One region of the Halomonas profundus genome, then DNA from elsewhere that is predicted to be linked to it. Evidence: riboswitches for the same ligand, from Rfam matches in the RefSeq annotation. Region 1 holds a riboswitch; each other region holds the start of a gene.
What was found. A riboswitch is a leader RNA that binds a small molecule or an ion and turns the genes downstream of it on or off. The one in region 1 is predicted to bind thiamine pyrophosphate.
Positions count from the first base shown of each region.

Region 2: another riboswitch for thiamine pyrophosphate. It lies ahead of LMS44_RS08205 (NUDIX hydrolase); the one in region 1 lies ahead of tenA (thiaminase II).
Region 3: another riboswitch for thiamine pyrophosphate. It lies ahead of LMS44_RS15895 (sodium:solute symporter family transporter); the one in region 1 lies ahead of tenA (thiaminase II).

Region 1 covers NZ_CP086344.1:1,239,624-1,246,358, reverse strand. The annotation lists gene LMS44_RS05595 (class II aldolase/adducin family protein) at 1-761, opposite strand, end outside; gene LMS44_RS05590 (NAD(P)-dependent oxidoreductase) at 815-1,771, opposite strand; TPP riboswitch at 1,985-2,147, shown strand; gene tenA (thiaminase II) at 2,236-2,919, shown strand; gene thiC (phosphomethylpyrimidine synthase ThiC) at 2,951-4,855, shown strand; gene LMS44_RS05575 (hypothetical protein) at 5,096-6,735, shown strand, end outside.
Region 2 covers NZ_CP086344.1:1,847,466-1,854,200, forward strand. The annotation lists gene LMS44_RS08195 (class I SAM-dependent methyltransferase) at 1-692, opposite strand, end outside; gene LMS44_RS08200 (thymidylate synthase) at 736-1,707, opposite strand; gene LMS44_RS08205 (NUDIX hydrolase) at 1,771-2,334, opposite strand; TPP riboswitch at 2,392-2,495, opposite strand; gene cmoB (tRNA 5-methoxyuridine(34)/uridine 5-oxyacetic acid(34) synthase CmoB) at 2,641-3,669, opposite strand; gene cmoA (class I SAM-dependent methyltransferase) at 3,672-4,415, opposite strand; gene pgi (glucose-6-phosphate isomerase) at 4,575-6,257, shown strand; gene parE (DNA topoisomerase IV subunit B) at 6,524-6,735, shown strand, end outside.
Region 3 covers NZ_CP086344.1:3,470,916-3,477,650, forward strand. The annotation lists gene corA (magnesium/cobalt transporter CorA) at 1-363, opposite strand, end outside; gene LMS44_RS15895 (sodium:solute symporter family transporter) at 335-1,747, opposite strand; TPP riboswitch at 1,737-1,842, opposite strand; gene LMS44_RS15900 (peroxidase-related enzyme) at 1,967-2,548, opposite strand; gene LMS44_RS15905 (hypothetical protein) at 2,727-3,419, shown strand; gene LMS44_RS15910 (CoA-acylating methylmalonate-semialdehyde dehydrogenase) at 3,508-5,007, opposite strand; gene LMS44_RS15915 (zinc-binding metallopeptidase family protein) at 5,282-6,352, shown strand; gene LMS44_RS15920 (alpha-E domain-containing protein) at 6,349-6,735, opposite strand, start outside.

The sequences.
Region 1 (6,735 bases):
TTATAGCTTGGATCCAGCGCCTCAAGCGTGCGCAGGTGCGCGGCCCATTCGAGTTCAAGATCGCCGTCTTCATGAATAGTCTGGTCGTATTGGCGCGCCACGTGGCGCGCCACCTCTTCTGGCACCAGCCGTAAGGGCTGGCCAGTAGACTGCGCCGCCACCTGTAGCTCACAGGCACGCTCAAGATAAAACATATTGTTGAACATCTCTGCAGCCGACGCACCGGTCGTCAGCAGGCCATGGTTACGCAACACCAATGCCGGGTTGTCGCCAAGGCTTGCCACTATTCGCTCACGCTCAGCCAGGTCCAGGGCAATGCCTTCATAATCGTGGTAAGACACCCGTTCGTGAAACTGCAGCGCAATCTGGTTAAGCCGTGTTTCAAGGCCCGACTCCAGCGACGACACCGCCACGCCAGCGCGCGTGTGAGTATGCATCACCCAGGCCGCATGGTGGCTAGCAGTATGAATCGCGGAATGGATGGTGAAACCAGCCGGATTCACTTGTTCTGGGCTGTTATCAATCTTATGGCCATAAACGTCAATCTTCACCAGCGAAGAAGCCGTAATCTCCTCCCAACGCCAACCGTAAGGGTTGATCAGGAAACGTCCCTTCTCACCAGGCACCCGCGCGGTAATATGGGTGTAGATCAGATCCGTCATGCGATAGTGGGCGGCCAGACGATAGCAGGCTGCCAGCGCGATGCGGGTTTCTTGTTCGGCGTTGCTCGTCGTGGTGCGTTGAGGCTTATCGAGACTCATCAGGTGTTCCTTTGCAGCAAAGTGATTGTCATGCAACGTGTTTAGCGTTTACGTCAGTAACCGCGCGCCCGATCAACGCCCATGGCAAGCGGCTGCCCATCGCGAAGGGCGCGGGCGGTGTCGACAACCTGCCCTGCGACCACCTCTGGCAACGAATCACTGGCAATGTGTGGCGTGATGCGTAGGCACTCATGCTGCCAGAAGGGATGATCCGCAGGCAGCGGCTCTGCACGGAACACATCCAGGCTCGCCCCACCCAAATGGCCGTGTTCGAGCGCTAGGAGAAGATCGTCCTCGACCAAGTGCTCACCCCGACCGATCTGCACCAACCAAGCGTCTTTGGCGAGCTTCGCGAACAGCGCCTTGTTAAGCACGTTTTCAGTGGTAGCCGTCAGTGGCAGCACATTGATCAGATAATCGGCGCCATCCGCTGCCGCCATGACAGCCCCGTCACCTGTCAGATAGGTCACGCCTTCAACCGGGGCTTGTGGCTCGCTGCGGCAGGCTACGTGTATAGAAAAGCCAAGCGCGGCCACCGCTTTCACCACGGCGCGCCCCATGGTGCCGTGTCCCAGCACCGCCACCTTTCTTGATGCTGGCGCGCGCATCGTCAATGGCGCCCAATGCGCCTTGGCAGCATTTTGCTCCAGGGTGGTGAACTCACGCTCACGATGGAGCACCTCATGCGCGGCAAAACCCGCCATCAAGTCGGCCTGATGTGGATCCCGCACCCGGGCGATATGTACTTCATCGCTCAGGCCAGGATGCGCCAGCAGGGCATCAACACCGGCACCGATAGACATCGCCAGCTCAAGATTAGGATAGCTCTCGAAAGCCTCGTCATTGGGCAACCAGCAGATCGCAAAACGCACATCTTCGGGGTTATCGATCTCATGGGGATGGCGCAGGACGACATCACTCGCTTCATCGCGCAAGGCGTTACCATAAATGGCATCAAGGTCGAGCGAATCACTGAGATAGACGCCTAAAATCGAGTTCGTGTTGGTCATGCAACTTCCTACGGTTCACATTCGAAATAGCAGTGGCTGTAAAACAGCCCCTTGTTACTCAACTGTATAATAATTCACGTACCGATGCCATGAAACGCCATTACAGCACCTAAACTCTCATCGCTGTAATGATGCTAATAAATTGTTTCCCGATAACTTTCCATGTCATACACCCTTGCATCTCCCTCACCCGCCTCCTACACTCCACCAACGAACAGCTTGACGGGGTGCCGGTGAAATCCGGCTGAGATGGCGCAGGGCGTAGCAATTAATGCTGCCGAGCGCTGATCCCGCAGAACCTGATCCGGCTAATGCGCTGCTACTTACACAAGTTCGCAGCGAGGGTACCGGCGTAGGGATCAAGCGATGGCCACGGCTGCTCTCTCACGATCGCACGCCGCCCTTCTGCGCCACTCCCTCGATCTTTTTCGCCCGCCCTCCGGATCATTACCACCGGAGGAGTCATGGGCTACCGCTTTACTGATCTCACTACCACTTGCCAGAAAGATTGGCGCGCCTATATTGAGCACGATTTTGTGCGCCAGCTAGGCACCGCCACGCTGCCCGAGGCGTCGTTTCGCCACTATTTAAAGCAGGACTACCTGTTTTTGATTCACTTCGCCCGCGCCTATGCGCTGGCTGCCTACAAAAGCCCCACCCTCGCCGATCTTCGCCAAGCCCATGAAGGCTTGAAAGCCATTGTGGATGTGGAGCTGGGCCTGCATGTGGGCTTTTGTCAGGAGTGGGGGATTTCCGAGCAAGAACTGGCCGAACTCCCCGAAGCCAGAGCCACCCTGGCTTACACCCGCTATGTTTTGGATACCGGCAACCGCGGCGACCTGCTGGATTTGCACGTGGCGTTGGCCCCCTGCCTGGTGGGCTACGGCGAAATCGCCAACTGGCTAAACGCCCAGCCTTCCACCCTGCGCGGCGCGCAAAACCCTTTTGATGCCTGGATTGCCATGTACGAAGGCGAGGAGTTTCAGGCCGCCATGCAGGCGGAGCTTGAATGGCTGAATATCCGCCTTACCGACATTACCCCCGCCCGCTTTGCCGAACTGAGCAAGATCTTCCGCGACGCCACCCGCCTGGAAATCGACTTCTGGCAGATGGGCCTAGAGCTGATAGACCAAGACCTCACCCACTAATTCAGCAAAACAACACAAGGAAACAACCGTAATGACTAAGACCGTAACAAGCAAAACCAGCCACTTTTTAGCCGAAACCGCCCAGGTCGATGCCGCCGCCATTGCGCCGCTGCCCGGCTCACGTAAGGTATATATCGAAGGTTCGCGCCCGGATATCCGTGTGCCGTTCCGGGAAATTTCACTGTCGCCGACCAAAACCACCGGTATTGATGAAGAGAACCCGCCACTGCTGGTGTACGACACTTCAGGCCCCTATAGCGATCCGGATGCTAACAATGACCTGCGCCGCGGTCTGCCGGAACTACGCCGAGCCTGGATTGAAGAGCGTGACGATACCGAATTTCTATCAGGCCCCACGTCTGATTACGGCAACCGCCGCGCCAACGACCCGACGCTTGCCCAGCTGCGCTTTGATCTAACCCGCACACCACGCCGAGCAAAACCGGGCAAGAACGTGACCCAGCTGCACTACGCCCGCCAGGGCATTATCACCCCGGAAATGGAGTTTATCGCCTTGCGCGAAAACCAGCGCCGTCAAGCGCTAGGTACCGCTGAAGTAGAGCGCATTCTGGGCCATCAGCACAAAGGCCAGAGCTTTGGCGCCAGCCTACCGGAAGTAATCACCCCTGAGTTTGTGCGTGATGAAGTCGCCAGAGGGCGGGCGATTATTCCCAATAACATCAACCACCCAGAAAGCGAGCCGATGATTATTGGCCGTAATTTCCTGGTCAAAATTAACGGTAATCTGGGTAACTCAGCGGTGACTTCTTCTATCGAAGAAGAGGTAGATAAGATGACCTGGGGCATCCGCTGGGGCGCGGACACCATTATGGATCTCTCCACTGGGCAGAACATCCACGAAACCCGCGAGTGGATTTTGCGCAACTCTCCGGTGCCGATTGGCACAGTGCCTATCTATCAAGCGCTGGAAAAGGTCAAAGGCGTGGCCGAAGACCTCACCTGGGAAGTCTTCCGCGATACGCTGATCGAGCAGGCCGAACAGGGCGTGGACTACTTCACCATTCACGCGGGCGTACTGCTGCGCTATGTGCCGCTCACCGCCAAGCGGGTCACCGGCATTGTCAGCCGCGGCGGCTCGATCATGGCCAAATGGTGTTTGTACCATCACCAGGAGAGCTTCTTGTACACCCACTTCGAGGAGATCTGCGAGATCTGCAAGCAGTACGATGTGGCGTTCTCCCTCGGTGATGGCCTGCGTCCTGGCTCAGTGGCCGATGCCAATGACGAAGCACAGATGGCGGAGCTAAAAACCTTGGGCGAGCTGACCCATATTGCCTGGAAGCACGATGTGCAGGTGATGATCGAAGGCCCCGGCCACGTGCCCATGCACCTGGTGAAAGAGAACATGGATAAGCAGTTGGAATACTGCGACGAAGCGCCCTTCTATACCTTAGGCCCGCTGGTAACCGATATAGCCCCCGGCTACGACCACATTACCTCGGGCATTGGGGCGGCAATGATCGGATGGTTTGGCTGCGCTATGCTCTGCTACGTCACCCCCAAAGAGCACCTGGGCCTGCCCAATAAAGACGACGTCAAAACCGGCATCATTACCTACAAGATTGCTGCCCACGCGGCGGATCTCGCCAAGGGCCACCCTGCAGCACAGCGGCGGGATAATGCGCTCTCTAAGGCGCGCTTCGAGTTCCGCTGGGAAGACCAGTTCAACCTGGGGCTAGACCCGGATACTGCTCGGGAGTACCACGACGAAACCCTGCCCAAAGACTCCGCCAAGGTGGCGCACTTCTGCTCCATGTGCGGACCAAAGTTCTGCTCCATGAAGATCAGCCAGGAGGTGCGCGATTACGCCAACGAACATGGCCTAAACGGCGATCAGGAAGCGGTGATGAAAGGCATGGAAGAGCAGGCAGAGAAGTTCCGCAACAAAGGCAGTGAGCTGTATCAGGAAGTTTAAAATAGCGACTTACTGAACAGCATTGTGACTATATGTGGCCCTTGAGTCTTAGCAAAACTCAAGGGTCACATTAATATCTAATCGCCACAGGCCAGCCACTGAATTTGCTCTAACAGTATTTAAAAGTAATTACCGTCCAAGTAGATTAATTATACATTGCTCGTGTATGATTCTCATTTGCGCAGCGCTCTGTTACGGCGTTCTATTTAAAACCAACACCATTCAAAGAACCGATTCCAGATGAAAACCAAACTTTCCTTGGCGGTAACCGCGGCTCTGCTCAGCGCAGGCTTATTAACCGGCTGCAGCGATGATAACGAACCAACGGCCGCAGGCACACAGGAGGAGGCGCCGAAAAATAATGCAGCTCCCATGCTGAAATATATTCCGGCTGACTCTCCCTACTTCATGGCAACACGTGAAGCAATGCCTGAACAAGATGCTTTTGATCGTTATCAACGCATGCAACCCAAGGCTAGCATTGAGTCTAGTCTGGATGAGCTACGCGAGACACTGCCCGAGATAGACGATGAAGTGATGCATTCGTTGATGACGGTATTGATCGCCATGAGTGAAGAGCTGGTCGATGTTGAAACGCTGGACGATGTCCATGCGCTGGGCCTGAAAATGAACCCTCAGGCCGCCCTCTATGGGTTGGGTATCTTGCCTGTTTTGCGTATGCAACTGCAGGATGAAGATGCCTTCCGCGAAACGCTGCAGCGCATTTTGACCAAAGCAGACATTAACCTGAGTACGGCCACCACCAACGACACCGAATACTGGGTGCTGACGCCTGAGGGGCCCGTCAAGGCGATTCTAGCCATTGACGACCAGCAACTGCTGGTGTCTGTGGTACCACAGAATGCTAGTGACGAGCTGCTAGCACAAGTGCTGGGTAACACTCTGCCCGACAGCAGCATCGGTGATACCGATGCACTGGCAGAGCTTGAAAAGCGCCATGGCTTTACACCTTACGGCGCAGGGAAAATCGACTCCTCACGCCTACTTAATGAGCTGAGCACCCCCACTCACTCAGGTACTCAGGCACTGATGGAAGCGGTTGATGCCGAGCAATTGGATTTATCCGCCTGCCAGGCAGATATCGACCGTATCACGAACCGCTTCCCTGGCCTTGTAATGGGCTCGCGCGAGAACGATCTTGACCGCATGGAAATGAACCTGATTCTAGAAACCGATGAGGATATTGTCAGCGACCTGCGCACCCTGACGACTCAGGTGCCGGGCCTAGGTAGCACAGAAGGTATGGCCAGCTATGGCTTAGGTCTGAACATGCCGCTGTTGGTTCAGACCGTTCAGAAATATGCTCAGGAAGTGCGCCAGAACCCCTTCAGCTGTGATGAACTACAAGATCTGAACAGCTCCTGGAATGAGATCAACATGGCGATTAACAACCCGATCACCATGATGATTGGTCAGTCACTATCTGGCTTCAGAGCTCGTATCAACAGTCTGACAATGACAGACGGCGAACCTACCATGACGGGGCTCCTGACGCTTGCTTCACAAAATCCTCTTTCCCTGCTTTCTGCCGCAAGCTCTTTCGCGCCGGAGTTAGGGACTCTAGGGCTTGAACCCGGTGGGGAAGCCAAGCAAGTCGAGAGCATGATGCTGCCCCCTGAGGCACCGGAACTCTACGCCGCCATGTCTGACACGGCTATTGTACTGGGCGCTGGTATCAGTGATTCGGCGACACTGCAGAAAGAGCTGGAAGCCCCTGCCTCAGAGCGCAATCTGCTTGTTCATGGACACATAACAGGCGAGTTCTACCATTCACTGGCCGACTTTGTGGAACAGATACCATCAGATGATTTGTCAGCGTCCGATATTGATATGCTCAAGCAATATGGTGACATCTACAA
Region 2 (6,735 bases), 610 kb from region 1:
TGTAGAGTGCGGAATTCATTCGTATGAACTGGCAACTGCGAATTGTCAAATGGTAGATTACGTTCTGTGGTTAGTGAAAGCCCCGCTGCGGCGAATGTATTTCGATATGTGGATAAACCCCATTGTTTGTCGACAATCTCTAATGGTTGCTGCCTTCCCGGTATCGTGAGGTAGACTGGGCGATTATCTCCGTCTTGATAGGAAATACCATGCTCTCCATTGCGGTAGGTCGGATAATCGACTCCGGTGGTTTGAGGATGAGTGTCGAGGATGTAATAGGAGCCGCCAGGTTTAAGTACGCGCATTACTTCCGTAGTGATGCGTACTAGTTCACGTCTTTCGGGAATGTTAATAAACAGAAAACAACTAATGACAGCTTCAAAACTGTTATCAGGAAATGGCAAATTTGGACCATGGATTTGCTCAAAGCGAAGACGGTTAGTGCCTGCGGATATTGCTTTTTCAATCATTGTTGGAGAGATGTCAACACCGGTGACATAGTCGAATCCGTCGTCTCTTAATCTTCTGGACACTTTGCCGCTGCCACAGCCGTAGTCCAATACACTAATTCCCTTGCCATAAGAGCAGGTTAACTCCGCGATGAGTGGTTGATAGCCAAAAGCATTCTCCACCCAATCATCATAAGCGTCAAAAAGCTCGGCGATATTTTGTTCAGTCCAATTAGTATTCATAAAAATAAATCCCCTAATATTTGCTCATGTATGAATGCTTGTACTATCCCCAGCGATTAATAAGAAACGGTTGATAGTAGGGGTTAATTATCTCTAACGCCTTTTGAGGCAGCGCATTCCCTATCTTGATTTGGCGATAGATCCAGAACAACATCAGCACATCTCGCCAATACGTCGTTAGGTTAAGATTAGCCATATCATTAAACGTCAACAAGCCGCTACGGATCTCTGACTCATATTCCAATAGTTTGCGTATGGTAGTCGGGGAGGTGCCAATTGGCATTAAAGGTACTGTGCCTGGCTGGGGTATAGTTTCATTACTATTCAAAAGTTCAAGCGCACGCTCATGTGTGCTTTCATAGACGTGAATAGAACCAACTTGATGTGTGTAGTGACCGATTTTGCAGCCTATGCGGGCAGCAATATACTCTTGCAAGAAAGTAAAAGAGAAAATATCGTTCAGCATGCCAACGTAGGCATCATTTGCACGCATATAGCTGACCATGTTCAACTTTTCTTCGCGGAGTAGCAACTGAAGACCCAAGGTACATGAAACGTCGATATTGCGTCGATAAAGATCTTCTTCCGCACTAAATATTTGAAGGACAGCGCGCTTACTGTCGGGATCGTCATTTTTAAGGATATCAATCACTCGTTCGATTTGATCGAGCGTGTCTGCACCAAAGTTTTTAAGACGAGCTCCGTAACCAGTACCAGGTAAGCTTATACCATCTGGGCTGTAGCGTTGCATTGAAGGGGCGTACCAGGAAATAAATGCTAAGTCGTTTTTACCTGATAAATACCATAACGCTTCTGCATAATTAAAAACAATATTTTGTTTGCGTATTTTGCTTAGACAAAAACGATCAGGAGGATTGTCGAGTCGGATATTGAAGCCAATGAGTTCTCGCTCTTTATTTCCTCTAGGTGAGTTAACATATTCATATTCAAAGCAGATTTTATGCAGTGTATCTCTGTAGAGGCTGGTGAAATTCGTATAATGTTTGTGCATCATTATATTCATCTCTTTCGGTGGACAAAGAGGCGTATTTTGCTGATACGAATGATGGCGAGTAGTTTAAAAAGCTGAATTGGAGCTGTGAATCGCGTTTGATTTTTCTTTGACGATCAAACTGTGCAAATTAAAGGCTTTCACGACAGTATCTGCGACGTGATCAGCTAAGGCTTCATTGAAGTTGAGTTTTCCGTTTATAACTTTCGCCCAGCGGCAGTCCGCAGCATCATCACCAGGCCGTAGCTCGCCATCAACGTAGTGACATAAAAGGGCAACCAAGGCGAAGTGGTGGTGACTTCCCTCTGGGTCATATCCGATTACTTCTACTACATCAATTAACGGTCCTACCAATGCTGTGATACCGGTTTCCTCCATTAATTCGCGCTTTGCTGCACAATGTAGGCTTTCTCCCGGTTCCACTGATCCTCCGGGGAAGCCCCAAGTGCCCCGTTGAGGTTCTTTACTGCGTTGGACGAGGAGAACTTCATTATTACGCAGAGTTACGGCGATTGCTGCCAAGCGTGGCTTGGCAAGTACGGAGTTCAGGCGGTTTTTATCAGACGTGTTAAAAGGGGAGGTACTACTGAGCGTAGATGCGTTAGCGGGCGTTGAGTTACCTTGCGACACGATACACTCCTGCATTGAGATTCGGATAATACAGGCGTAGGTGTCAAAACAGATTCATATATGGTTTATGTCCGTTCCTACGCCGGTATCAGCCGGATCAGGTTCAAAGGGTTTGGATAACTCCATCTCAGCCTGAATAACAGGCACCCCTCGGAAAAGTTACTATTACTATGAGTTTTAGTATAAGTCAATATTTGGGGGGCAATTCAATGCGGCGGCTTGGCGGACGCCGGGGCGGTTTTGACACCTTCTTCGCACACTTGGCTAACGGCTAACGGCTAACGGCTAACGGCTAACGGCTAACGGCTAACGGCTAACGGCTAATTGGCCCGGCTTATTCGCCAAAATCACCGCCCGCCGCGGTGCAGGGTAGCCTTCAATGGTGCGGGTGCGGTCGTTGGGGTCGAGAAAATCAGCCAACGATTGGTAGGTCATCCACTCCGTCGAGCGCTGCTCGTCTAACGTGGTAACGGCTTCATCGACCACGCGCACGTTGGTAAAGCCGCAGCGCTCCAGCCAGTGGCAGAGTGCTTGAGAAGAGGGCAGGAAGTAGACGTTGGGCATGGCGGCGTAACGTTCGCCGGGCACAAATACGGTCTGCTCGTCGCCTTCGACTACCAGGGTTTCTAGCACCAGCTCGCCGCCCGGAACTAACGCGGCTTTTAGCTGCTGAAGATGTTCCAACGGGGCAGGGCGATGGTAGAGCACGCCCATGGAAAATACCGTATCGAAAAAGCCCAGGTTCTCCGGCACATCTTCTATACCCACTGGTAAAAACTGCGTTCTGCCGTCATCGGTATCGCCGACGAAGTGGCGTACCGCCTGAAATTGCCAGTAGAAGCGCGGCGAAGGGTCAATTACTAATACGAAAGCAGCCCCTGCCCCAGCCATCCGCCAGGCGTGGTAACCGCTGCCACCCCCCACGTCGAGTACCTTACGGTATTTTAGCGGCGCCAAGTGGGGAGCCACTCTCTGCCACTTCCAGTCCGAGCGCCACTCGGTATCAATATGAATGCCACCCAGTTGAAAAGGGCCCTTTCGCCAGGGGGCGAGTTTTCTTAGCAGGTTAAAACACTGGCGCTGCTGGCTATCGCTAAGATCGAGATCAACGCTGACGGTGTCGCTGTTTAAATCCACGCGCCGCGCAGCGGGCAGCGCCGGAAGCTTGGCCACGGCTTTTTCCCAGGCGGATAAATCGCCGTGGCGGTTACGGTCAAGCCCGTGAGCTAACTGCTCGGGTAGCTTCGCTAGCCAGGGCGTTAGCGAGGCATCAAGCGTGGCTTGATCTAAAAACGCCTGATAAATTGCGCGATGATCGTCGGGTAGTGGCGCCACCTTTAACCCTCCTTAAACGCAATCAGCGAGGCAAAGTTAAGGTACTGGAACCAGGTCATCGAACGTGGAAAACCTGCTTGTTTCAAACGACCATGAAGTGCATCGAGGGTATCCGGCACCAGTACGTTCTCAAGAGCGGTGCGCTTCTGGCTGATTTCCAGATCACTGTAGCCATTGGCGCGCTTGAAATCGTGGTAGCGTTCTACCCGCCAGGCGTTGTCGCGCTCGTCGGCGTCGACGGTTTTCTCCGAGAGGATCATCACGCCGCCGGGTTCCAGCGCTGCATAAAGCCGCGCCAGTAGTGCATCGCGGTCGGCGGCGGGTAGAAACTGTAGGGTAAAATTGAGAATGATCATGCCCGAAGACGCATACTCTAGGGTACGAATGTCGGCTTCTTCGACCTGCATAGCGTACGCTGGGCACTCGTCAGCAAAGGTTTGCCGAGCCTGGGCGACCATGGCGGGCGATAGGTCAACGCCCGTATAGCGAAAGGCGTCAGGCGCCAGCGCCCCTGCCAGCGCAAGGCCGGAAGCGCCCAGCGAGCAGCCCAAATCATAGACATGGGCGCCATGGCGCAGGTGGCGCTGGGCAATTAAGCTCAACATGCCGAGAATTTGCCCGTAGCCGGGTACCGATCGGCGGATCATGTCAGGAAAGCAAGCGACCACCTTTTCGTCGAAAGAGAACCGCGCGACTCGGTCAAGGGGTGTCGAAAAGATAGCGTCACGGTAAGATGCATCACTCATGGGCAAGCCGGGATCATGGAAAAGGCGTGCTAGTTTACGCGCCCTTAATTGACGAGAACAGGCCTGTCTAGCACAGACTTACATAGAACAGCCCTGTTTAAGTTTATTAACCTGCTTAAAAAGCCCCGCTGCAAGGATCGACGCCACTGGAGAAGCTAAATGGCCTCAGCATCAAGCGCTACACCCGATACGTTACCCGCATGGCAAACGTTAAAGCATCACGCTGAAACGCTGCAGCATGTCCATTTGAAAACGCTGTTTGGCACCGAGCCTTCCCGCTGGGAGAGCTTTACTCGCCAGGTGGCGGGCTTGACCCTGGATCTTTCCAAGCAGCGCTGGGATGACGATACGCTCGAGCATCTGTTTACGCTGGCCAGTGAAGCGGGCGTACCCTCTGCTATTGAAGCGCTGCTGAGCGGTAAGCGAGTGAATGTCAGCGAAAACCGCCCGGCGTTACATACGGCGCTGCGTTTACCCGCCGATGCGACGCTGGAGGTTGAGGGGGAAGATATCGTCGCTGCCGTGCATGAAAGCCTTGCCCAAATGGAGCGCTTGGTCAGCAGACTGCACGCAGGCCAGTGGCGTGGTGCCACCGGCAAGCCGATTCGGCATGTGGTTAACCTGGGCGTAGGCGGTTCAGATCTAGGCCCACTAATGGTCACCCATGCCTTGGCAGATTTCCGACCCAAAGATATTCATCCGGTTGAGGTGCATTTTGCCTCCACCATGGATGGCTCGCAGTTAGCGGACTATCTGAGCCGGTTGAATCCTGAAACCACTATCTTTGTATTGTCATCCAAGTCGTTCACCACCATCGATACGCTCTCTAACGCTAACACCGCTCGGGAGTGGTTACTTAGTCGCTTAACGCAGCATGGCGCGACGCCGATTAGCGCTGAACTGGTGGTGCGTCAGCACTTTATTGGTGTGTCGGCGAGCCCTGAGAAAATGACCGAGTGGGGCATTGCGGAGGATCACCAGTTAACCTTTTGGGAGTGGGTCGGCGGGCGCTACTCGCTATGGGGCACCATTGGTTTACCCATTGCGCTGGTGGTAGGGATGGCGAATTTCCGCGAGTTTTTAGCCGGCGCGCACGCCATGGATCGCCATTTCGCTGAGGCAGAAATGTCGGAAAACCTGCCCGTACTGCTGGCGTTAGCGGGCATCTGGAATGTCAATTTCCTGGATATCCGCGCGCACTCCATTCTGCCCTACGATGGGCGCTTGGAGTATTTCGCCGCCTATCTTGAACAGCTTGAGATGGAGTCCAACGGCAAGTCGGTTACCCGTCAAGGCCAGCCGATTAACTACTCCACCTGCCCTGTGCTCTGGGGGCAGTTGGGCCCCAACGCCCAGCACGCGTTTTATCAGCTATTACATCAGGGAACTCAACCAGTGGTGTGCGATTTTATCGCGCCGCTCAAGCGGTACGATGAGGTGGAAGACCCGGATACCCGCCGCCATCTTAAAACCCAGCATCGCTTGGCACTGGCCAACTGTTTTGCGCAGTCCCGCGTATTAATGCTTGGTGATGACGCTTTGGAGGACGACGGCCCACGGCCAGAGCATAAGCGTTATCGTGGTAACCAGCCCTCGACGACGGTGCTGCTTGACCAGCTCACCCCAGCGACCCTTGGTTCGCTTATCGCGCTTTACGAGCACAAAGTCTTTGTTCAGGCGGTGATTTGGGATATCAACCCGTTCGATCAGTGGGGCGTTGAGCTAGGCAAACAGATTGCCACGGATACTCAAAAGATTATCGACCATGAGGGAGATCTATCGCGGATGGATGCTTCTAGTAAGGGATTGATTGAAGCATTTTGGGCGGCTGAGCAGGAGTGAATTAAGCAGATAGCGAGCTGGGGCTAACCCGGCGACAGGTCTACGAGGAGGCGCTGTAAACCCATCCATGGGCGCTACATTTGCCATCCATGGCAAATGACCTCCTCTGCGACCTATCTCCGGCGCCCCTGGTAACAAGCATGAAGCATGGCTAGATATACAGCTTTTTGCTTTTCCGCTATCCTGTGCCTCTTTGCCAGCCGCCAATCACTCGTTTCAGCAATCAATATGGCTGCCAGTACGATTTTTCAGGGAACCGACGTTACATGACTCAGTTTGATGCCTCTCAGTACGGCGCGAGTTCCATCGAAGTCCTGTCGGGCCTCGAGCCGGTACGTAAGCGTCCCGGTATGTATACCGACACCACACGCCCCAACCACCTTGCTCAGGAAGTGATTGATAACAGCGTCGATGAAGCGCTAGCGGGCCACGCCACCATGATTAACGTCGTGCTGCATAGCGACGGCGGGATTGAGGT
Region 3 (6,735 bases), 2.2 Mb from region 1:
TAGCCGTTCTATGGAGAGCGCTTGGCCGGGATGGAGGGTGACCAGAAATCGCTCCCCCACAAAGAAACAGACCTGTTGAGGCAGATAGTTTAGTTCGGCATCAAAGGAGGAGATGCCACGATAAATAATCAAGGTGTGATTATCAAACTCTTCAATTTTTGGCGGATGGCGCTCTTTGTGGGCATCTTGAATCGCCATGGGGTGAAACTCAAACGCCTCTAAAATCGCCCGCTCGCTTTGTTGGGACTCGCCCTGCATATCGATCCAGATATGGCTGCCAGGCGTCGCCTGCCAGACAGCCAACAGGCTTTCATCCCCCTCGTGGGTCTCACCTTCAGGGGTAGTCAGAAGAGTTCGAATCATGGATGTCCTTGCGAATAGCTAGCGTTAAGTAGGCTAACAGCACACTCACCAGCGTTGAGGCGATTAACGCCCCGACGAATGGCCCCAAGGTAGGGACACTGCCCGGAAAACTGGCGGCCACCATCCCGGCGACCAAGCTTCCTTGGCTTAACCACCCTGGGAGAATGGCACCCAGCAGCCCCGCGATGCCACCTACAATGGCGGCCAGTGGCGTCATTCGTTGCCACAGGCCCAACAGCACAGGTACCACAATGGCAGCACACAGCAGGTCGGCAATCAAAAACAGACGCAGTACTGACAACCCCTGCAAGGCAATTAATACCACCGGTACCATTACTACCACTGTCACCCAGCGGGCAGCCACCAGTGATACGCCCTGCTGCTCGCTGCGCGCGACCACCAACGAGGCAATACCATTTTGCAGCGTATCAACACTGGAGGCCACCAAGGTCACCGCTAATACCAAGGCGGGTAGCGTCAGCCAAACAGGAGCATCACTTAACAGGGCAAAAAATGGCATCGGCGGCTCGCCTAATGGCACACCACTTATCGCGGCCAATACACCCAGACCACCAATCACCATGACGACGACTACCGTCATTGCGCCACCTAACCATGCCCCGCGCCCCAGGCTTTGATCGTCTTGAGCGGCCCACACGCGCTGCCAATAGCCTTGATGGAAGAGATTGGCCGCGGTAACCGCGATCACTAGCGTTAACGCTACGCTGAGCGCACTGGTGATGGGAATGGCAGGAAGCGCAGCCTCGTTGGGAATAGTGGGAAGCCGCCATAGGGCCATGCCACCGACCACACACAGCAGTACCAGTAACAACCACGCCTGCCAACGGTCAGTGGCAAGGCTGGCCCGTAGACCACCTGCCGCAGTATAGATGAGCGTGGTAAGCGCCACGCCAATAATCACCAGTGCGGGGGGCACATCGGAAAGCAGCGCGGTAATGGCGCCAATAGCGGTTAGCTCGGCAGCTAAAAAGCACGCCATATAGGCGATTGATACCAGCGTTACCCAGCGCCTTACACCAGGGCCATAGCACGCTTCGGCAAACTCGGCGATGCTGCGCCCCTCGGGCAGCGCCCGGCGAATCTTCGGCCCATACAGCCCCAAGACGATAAACGGCAGCGCAGAGCCTAATGCATAGCCTGCCAGGGCCAGCGGGCCAACAAAGGCGCCGATTTCAGGAGGAGCAAAGAGAATCCATGCGCCCATGCCGGAGGCAAGGAAGGAGAGCCCCAGGGTAGATGCCGTTTGCGAGTTACGGGCGGTGACATAGTCATCAAGTGGGCCATTCACCCAGCGAGCCCGGAGGCCTAAGTAAGCAAAGCAGCACAGCGCCGCACCAAGCACGGCTAACGTTAGGTAAAGCATGTCGCACTTCCTCCGCCGGTACGAACCGGATCAGGTTCCAGGGTCTGCGTAGCCGCATCTCAGCCCTTTTATGCAGGGCTCCCCTGGCGACAGTGAATGTAGGTGTTTTGCTAAGCGCTTTTTCTAAGTACGTTTTTGGGTACTGTTCGAAGCGCTGTCTCAAGAACTATTCTCAATCAAAATCATAGCTTAGTAAAGTTAAGGTGCGCTGGTCGCCTCTTAGCGAGGCACTCGCCCCATCAGGTAGAACTCCTCATTGGGTGGCGTACCTGCCAGGGTAACCAACCGATTCGACAAGCCAAAAAACGCCGCGATCGCGCCTATATCCCAGCAATCCTCTTGACTAAAGCCTACTTCCAGCAGGCGGGCAAGCCATTCATCAGTCATTTCACCCACATCGATGGCACAGTGCATGGCGAAATCGAGCATCACCCGGTGGCGCTCGCTAATCGGCGCCACCCGATGGTTGATCGCCACTTGGTCAGCGAGTAGCGGGTCTTTACTGTAAATGCGCACCAGTGCCCCGTGAGCAACCACACAATATAGGCAGCGATTACGTGCGCTGGTAGCCACTACAATCATCTCTTTTTCGGCTTTGGTGAGGGTATCTGATTCGCGCTCCATCAACGCATCGTGATAGGCAAAAAAAGCACGAAATTCAGCAGGGCGATGGGCCAACATCAGAAAGACATTGGGCACAAAACCCGCTTTACCCTGAACGGTCAAAATGGTATTGCGAATATCGTCAGGCAGGTCATCCAATGTTTCAGGCACGTTAAAACGACTTAATGATGAAGACATGCTCACCTCTTTCTTGTTAAGTTTAGCCATCTCATAAAAACGGCTTAGCGGTTGTGTAACAAAAAGCTGAATTAAGAGGCTTTTATTCAGCCGCCCTACTCGCCATACTGAAGATTCGTTCTGTGACAAAAAAACATGCGCTACTCTTAATAAACAGTTCGTTCAAAGGGACACTGTCATGAGCCATAACGAAGCCAAGGAACATACCCCCGGTCGTCTAAACGAGCTGTTTACTGACCCTTACCGAGCATTTGAAAATGATACCGATGAGCGTCAGCTGCACATTCGTATAATGCTACATATGCTGCTTGCCCGCCCAATGACACGGGGTCAAATGACACTTCGCGTCATTCATGGCTGGGAAAATGGCGGCTGTGAGCCCGAAGACCTCCAGCATGTCGACTATACTCTTGATGGCGTTCCTGACTTTAAGCGCGCTGTACAAGATTTTGAACACGCTTCTAAGCACAACACACCGTTACCTGCCGACAACAGCGCCATTCTTGCCGCCCCGCTTGCCAATGCAATTGCAGACGCCGAAGCCGAAGGGCAAGACCTTACCAACGATATTCGCGAGACCCCTGCGCGCTGGCCAGCCTTTGAGGGTGGTTTGGCACTATATACGCTGTTTAAAATGTACCATCGGCTGATTTATGGCGAAGATGACACCTACCGCTGCACGCAGTGTGTAACTCCGCTGGGAATGCGCGAAATACATGAGTTTCACCTTGAAGAGGGTGAGTTTGCTCTGCTCGTCCCCCCTGCTGAACACTTTATGGGTAAGGAGTCGCTGTTAGTATTGCATGAAAGCCAGCTCGGCCCCATTGAACAGCTGCTTGAAGAGAGCCTTCCGCTGTTTGACAACTTTTAAGCCAGCCACCTGGCTTGATCTGCCAAGCGGTTAACCGACCTCGTTAGCAACTGGCCCCGCTTAAGCGGAGCCAGTTAGCGCCACTTTTTTAACCCAGCGAAATCGTGCTATTAATACCGCTGGAAACATTCTCGGGTTCAAACCAACGTGCCGTTACGGTTTTTGTTTGTGTCCAGAATGCAATCGCCTGCTTACCATTGGGCCCTAAATCGCCCAGCTTTGAAGCCCTTGACCCGGTGAAACTAAAGTAAGCGACCGGTACGGGGATTGGCACGTTAATACCAATTTGTCCAACATCGATATCGGTTTCAAACCGGCGCGCTACCCAGCCTGAGTTAGTAAAGATGGAGGTACCGTTGCCGTTGGGATTGGCATTGATAAAGGCAATCGCCTCATCCAGGGTTTCAACACTGACCACACACAGCACGGGGCCAAAAATCTCTTCGCGATAAATGGTCATATCGGCGGTTACATCGGCAAACAGGGTCGGCCCCACGAAGTTACCGTTGGGGTAACCCTCTACCTGAACCTTGCGACCATCAACCATCAGTTTGGCGCCCTCTTTCTCCCCTGCATCGATTAAACGTAGTACACGATCACGGGCAGCAGGTGACACCAGCGGGCCCAAGTCCGCATCAAGCTGAGTGCCTGGGCCTACTTTCATTGCTCGCGCCGCATCTACTATATCGCTTAGCCACTCGCGTGCCTCGCCGACAAGCACCACTACCGAGTTCGCCATGCAGCGTTGGCCCGCAGCGCCAAAAGCTGAGCCCAGCAGGTTGTTGATCGCTTGACTACGGTTAGCATCAGGCATAACCACACAGTGATTCTTGGCGCCCATCATCGCCTGCATGCGCTTGCCCGCCGCTGCTGCACGGTTATACAGCAGCGACCCCACATGGGTAGAGCCGATGAACGAGAGCGCTTTGATATCCTGATGATCGGCAATTTGATTGGCCACGTCCGGGCCACCGTGCACTACGTTGAGCACGCCCGCTGGGATACCCGCTTCATGGGCTAGCTCCACTAAGCGCATGGTGGAGCTGGGATCCTGTTCGGAGGGCTTAAGCACAAAGGTATTTCCGGTGGCAATCGCCAGCGGGAACATAAAGCAGGGCAACATAATCGGGAAGTTAAAGGCGGTAATCCCAGCCCCCACCCCCAGCGGCTGGTGCATGGTGTAAACGTCTACCTCGTTGGCAGCGTTTTCGGCTAATTCACCCAACTGCAACGAAGTAATCGAACAAGCGTGCTCTACCACTTCCAGACCACGACCCACTTCGCCTTCCGCATCGGGCAGGGTTTTACCATGCTCCTCGGTGATAAGTGCCGCCAGTTCAGCGGTATTGTCGCGAATCAGCGCCTGCAGCTTGAGCATGATGCGCATGCGTTTCCCCAGCGGCACTTTACGCCACTCCTTGAACGCCTCTTTGGCACTACTGATAGCGCGTTCTACTTCGTCAGCGGTACAGAACGGCACTCGAGCCACTACTTCTTGCGTCGCGGGGTTGACCACGTCGCGCCACTCCTGGCTCTGTGACTGCACGGGCTGGCCATCGATATACATGGGAATTTCGCGAACGGACATAGCGTTGCTCCTATTTATGGTTGTGGTTGTTATGGGTGCGAGTATTAAAAAAGCTGTTTTTAAAACGCATCGCGGTAAGGCAAGTACACAGGGTATAGCAGCAAGTTGACGTTAACGTCAACCAAGTATCTCATGAGTAAACAAAATCTACGCCAGGACGTCAATTAGCCTTTCCATTGTGGCACCACGCTGGCTATGCTTCGGCTAATCAGTGTGCCGCAGGCTTGCGGATCGCCCACGGCGAAAGCGCGTGTTTAAACACAGGGAATTATCTATGCAGACCTTTCACTGCCGCTGTGGCAATCCGCTGTTCTACGAAAACACCCACTGCCTTGCCTGTCAGTCAGAAGTAGGCTGGTGCCCTGCTTGTAGCAATATCGTGGCCATTGAGCCCTTGGATAACGGCGGCTATCGCTGTACCCACCCGGGTTGCGATACAGCGCTAATGAAGTGCCACAACTACGCTGTTGAAAACGTATGTAATCGGCTGGTGGTGATGGAACACGGCCAAGCGGACACGCTCTGCGACTGCTGTCGTTACAACGAAGTAATACCCGACCTCAATATTGCAGGCCACCGTGAGCGTTGGGCGGCACTAGAGGCTGCTAAACGGCGCCTTTTTCATACTCTGGATCTACTTAAACTTCCCCACGGTACCAAAGACGACGACATTGCTGTGCCGTTAAGCTTCTCATTTATGGCTGATGCCCTCCCCGACCAGGGCTTATGGCGTTCCACCGCCAAGCCAGAGAAGGTGTATACCGGCCATGCAGCAGGGCATATCACCATCAACATCAAAGAAGCCGACGACGTTGAACGCGAGCGTTTGCGGGTCGACATGAACGAATCCCATCGCACATTAATTGGTCATTTCCGCCATGAAATCGGCCACTACTATTGGGATGTATTGGTTAAGGATCGCGATGAAGAAAATTGCCGTGCGGTATTTGGCAATCACCACCGGCCAACCTATGCCGAAGCGTTAGAGCGCTACTACCAGCAGGGGGCGCCCAGCGACTGGCCTAATCGCTTCATCTCTGCTTACGCCACCATGCACCCCTGGGAAGATTTTGCTGAAACATTTGCCTACTACTTGGATATAGTCGCCGTGCTGGATACCGCACTGCACATGGGCATTACCCCCGTTGAGTACGACGGCAGTCTGGAGAGCATGCTGATTGCCTTTCATCAGGTAGGGATGGCAGTGAATGAGCTCAACCGGGATATGGGCCTGCTCGATTTGGCCCCAGGAGTGCTTGCCCCAGCGGTGCGCGAGAAGCTGGCGTACCTGCATCGAATCGTGCAGGCCGCCAGCCCGCTAGAGCGCGACTCCCCCACTGGTTAGTCGTTATCGTTATCCCCTGCGTGGCTTTGACTCTGGCTCTGACTCTGGTTTTGGGTGACGCGGGGCACGCTGTCGTCATTCACAAAGTAGGTTGCGCTAAGAGTATCGTGGATAGCGGCAAAGCCGATCTGCAGTTCGTCGATAAACAGGTGCAGCTTGCTGGGTGAGTGGGCCAGCGCTTGAATATCGGCATCCACCACATCGGCGCGCACCAGTGAAACGGTCGCTGCCGGTCGATCCTGTCTTGGCAGTAGCGTCAGCTCATGGCCCAGCGTCTCCAAGCTGCAGGCAATGGAGCGTGGCAGATTAGGATCTTGCAGCAAAAAGCGCAGCACATCCGGGCCCCGAACGCGTAAGCGTACCTGCTGACGGTACATTTGGTA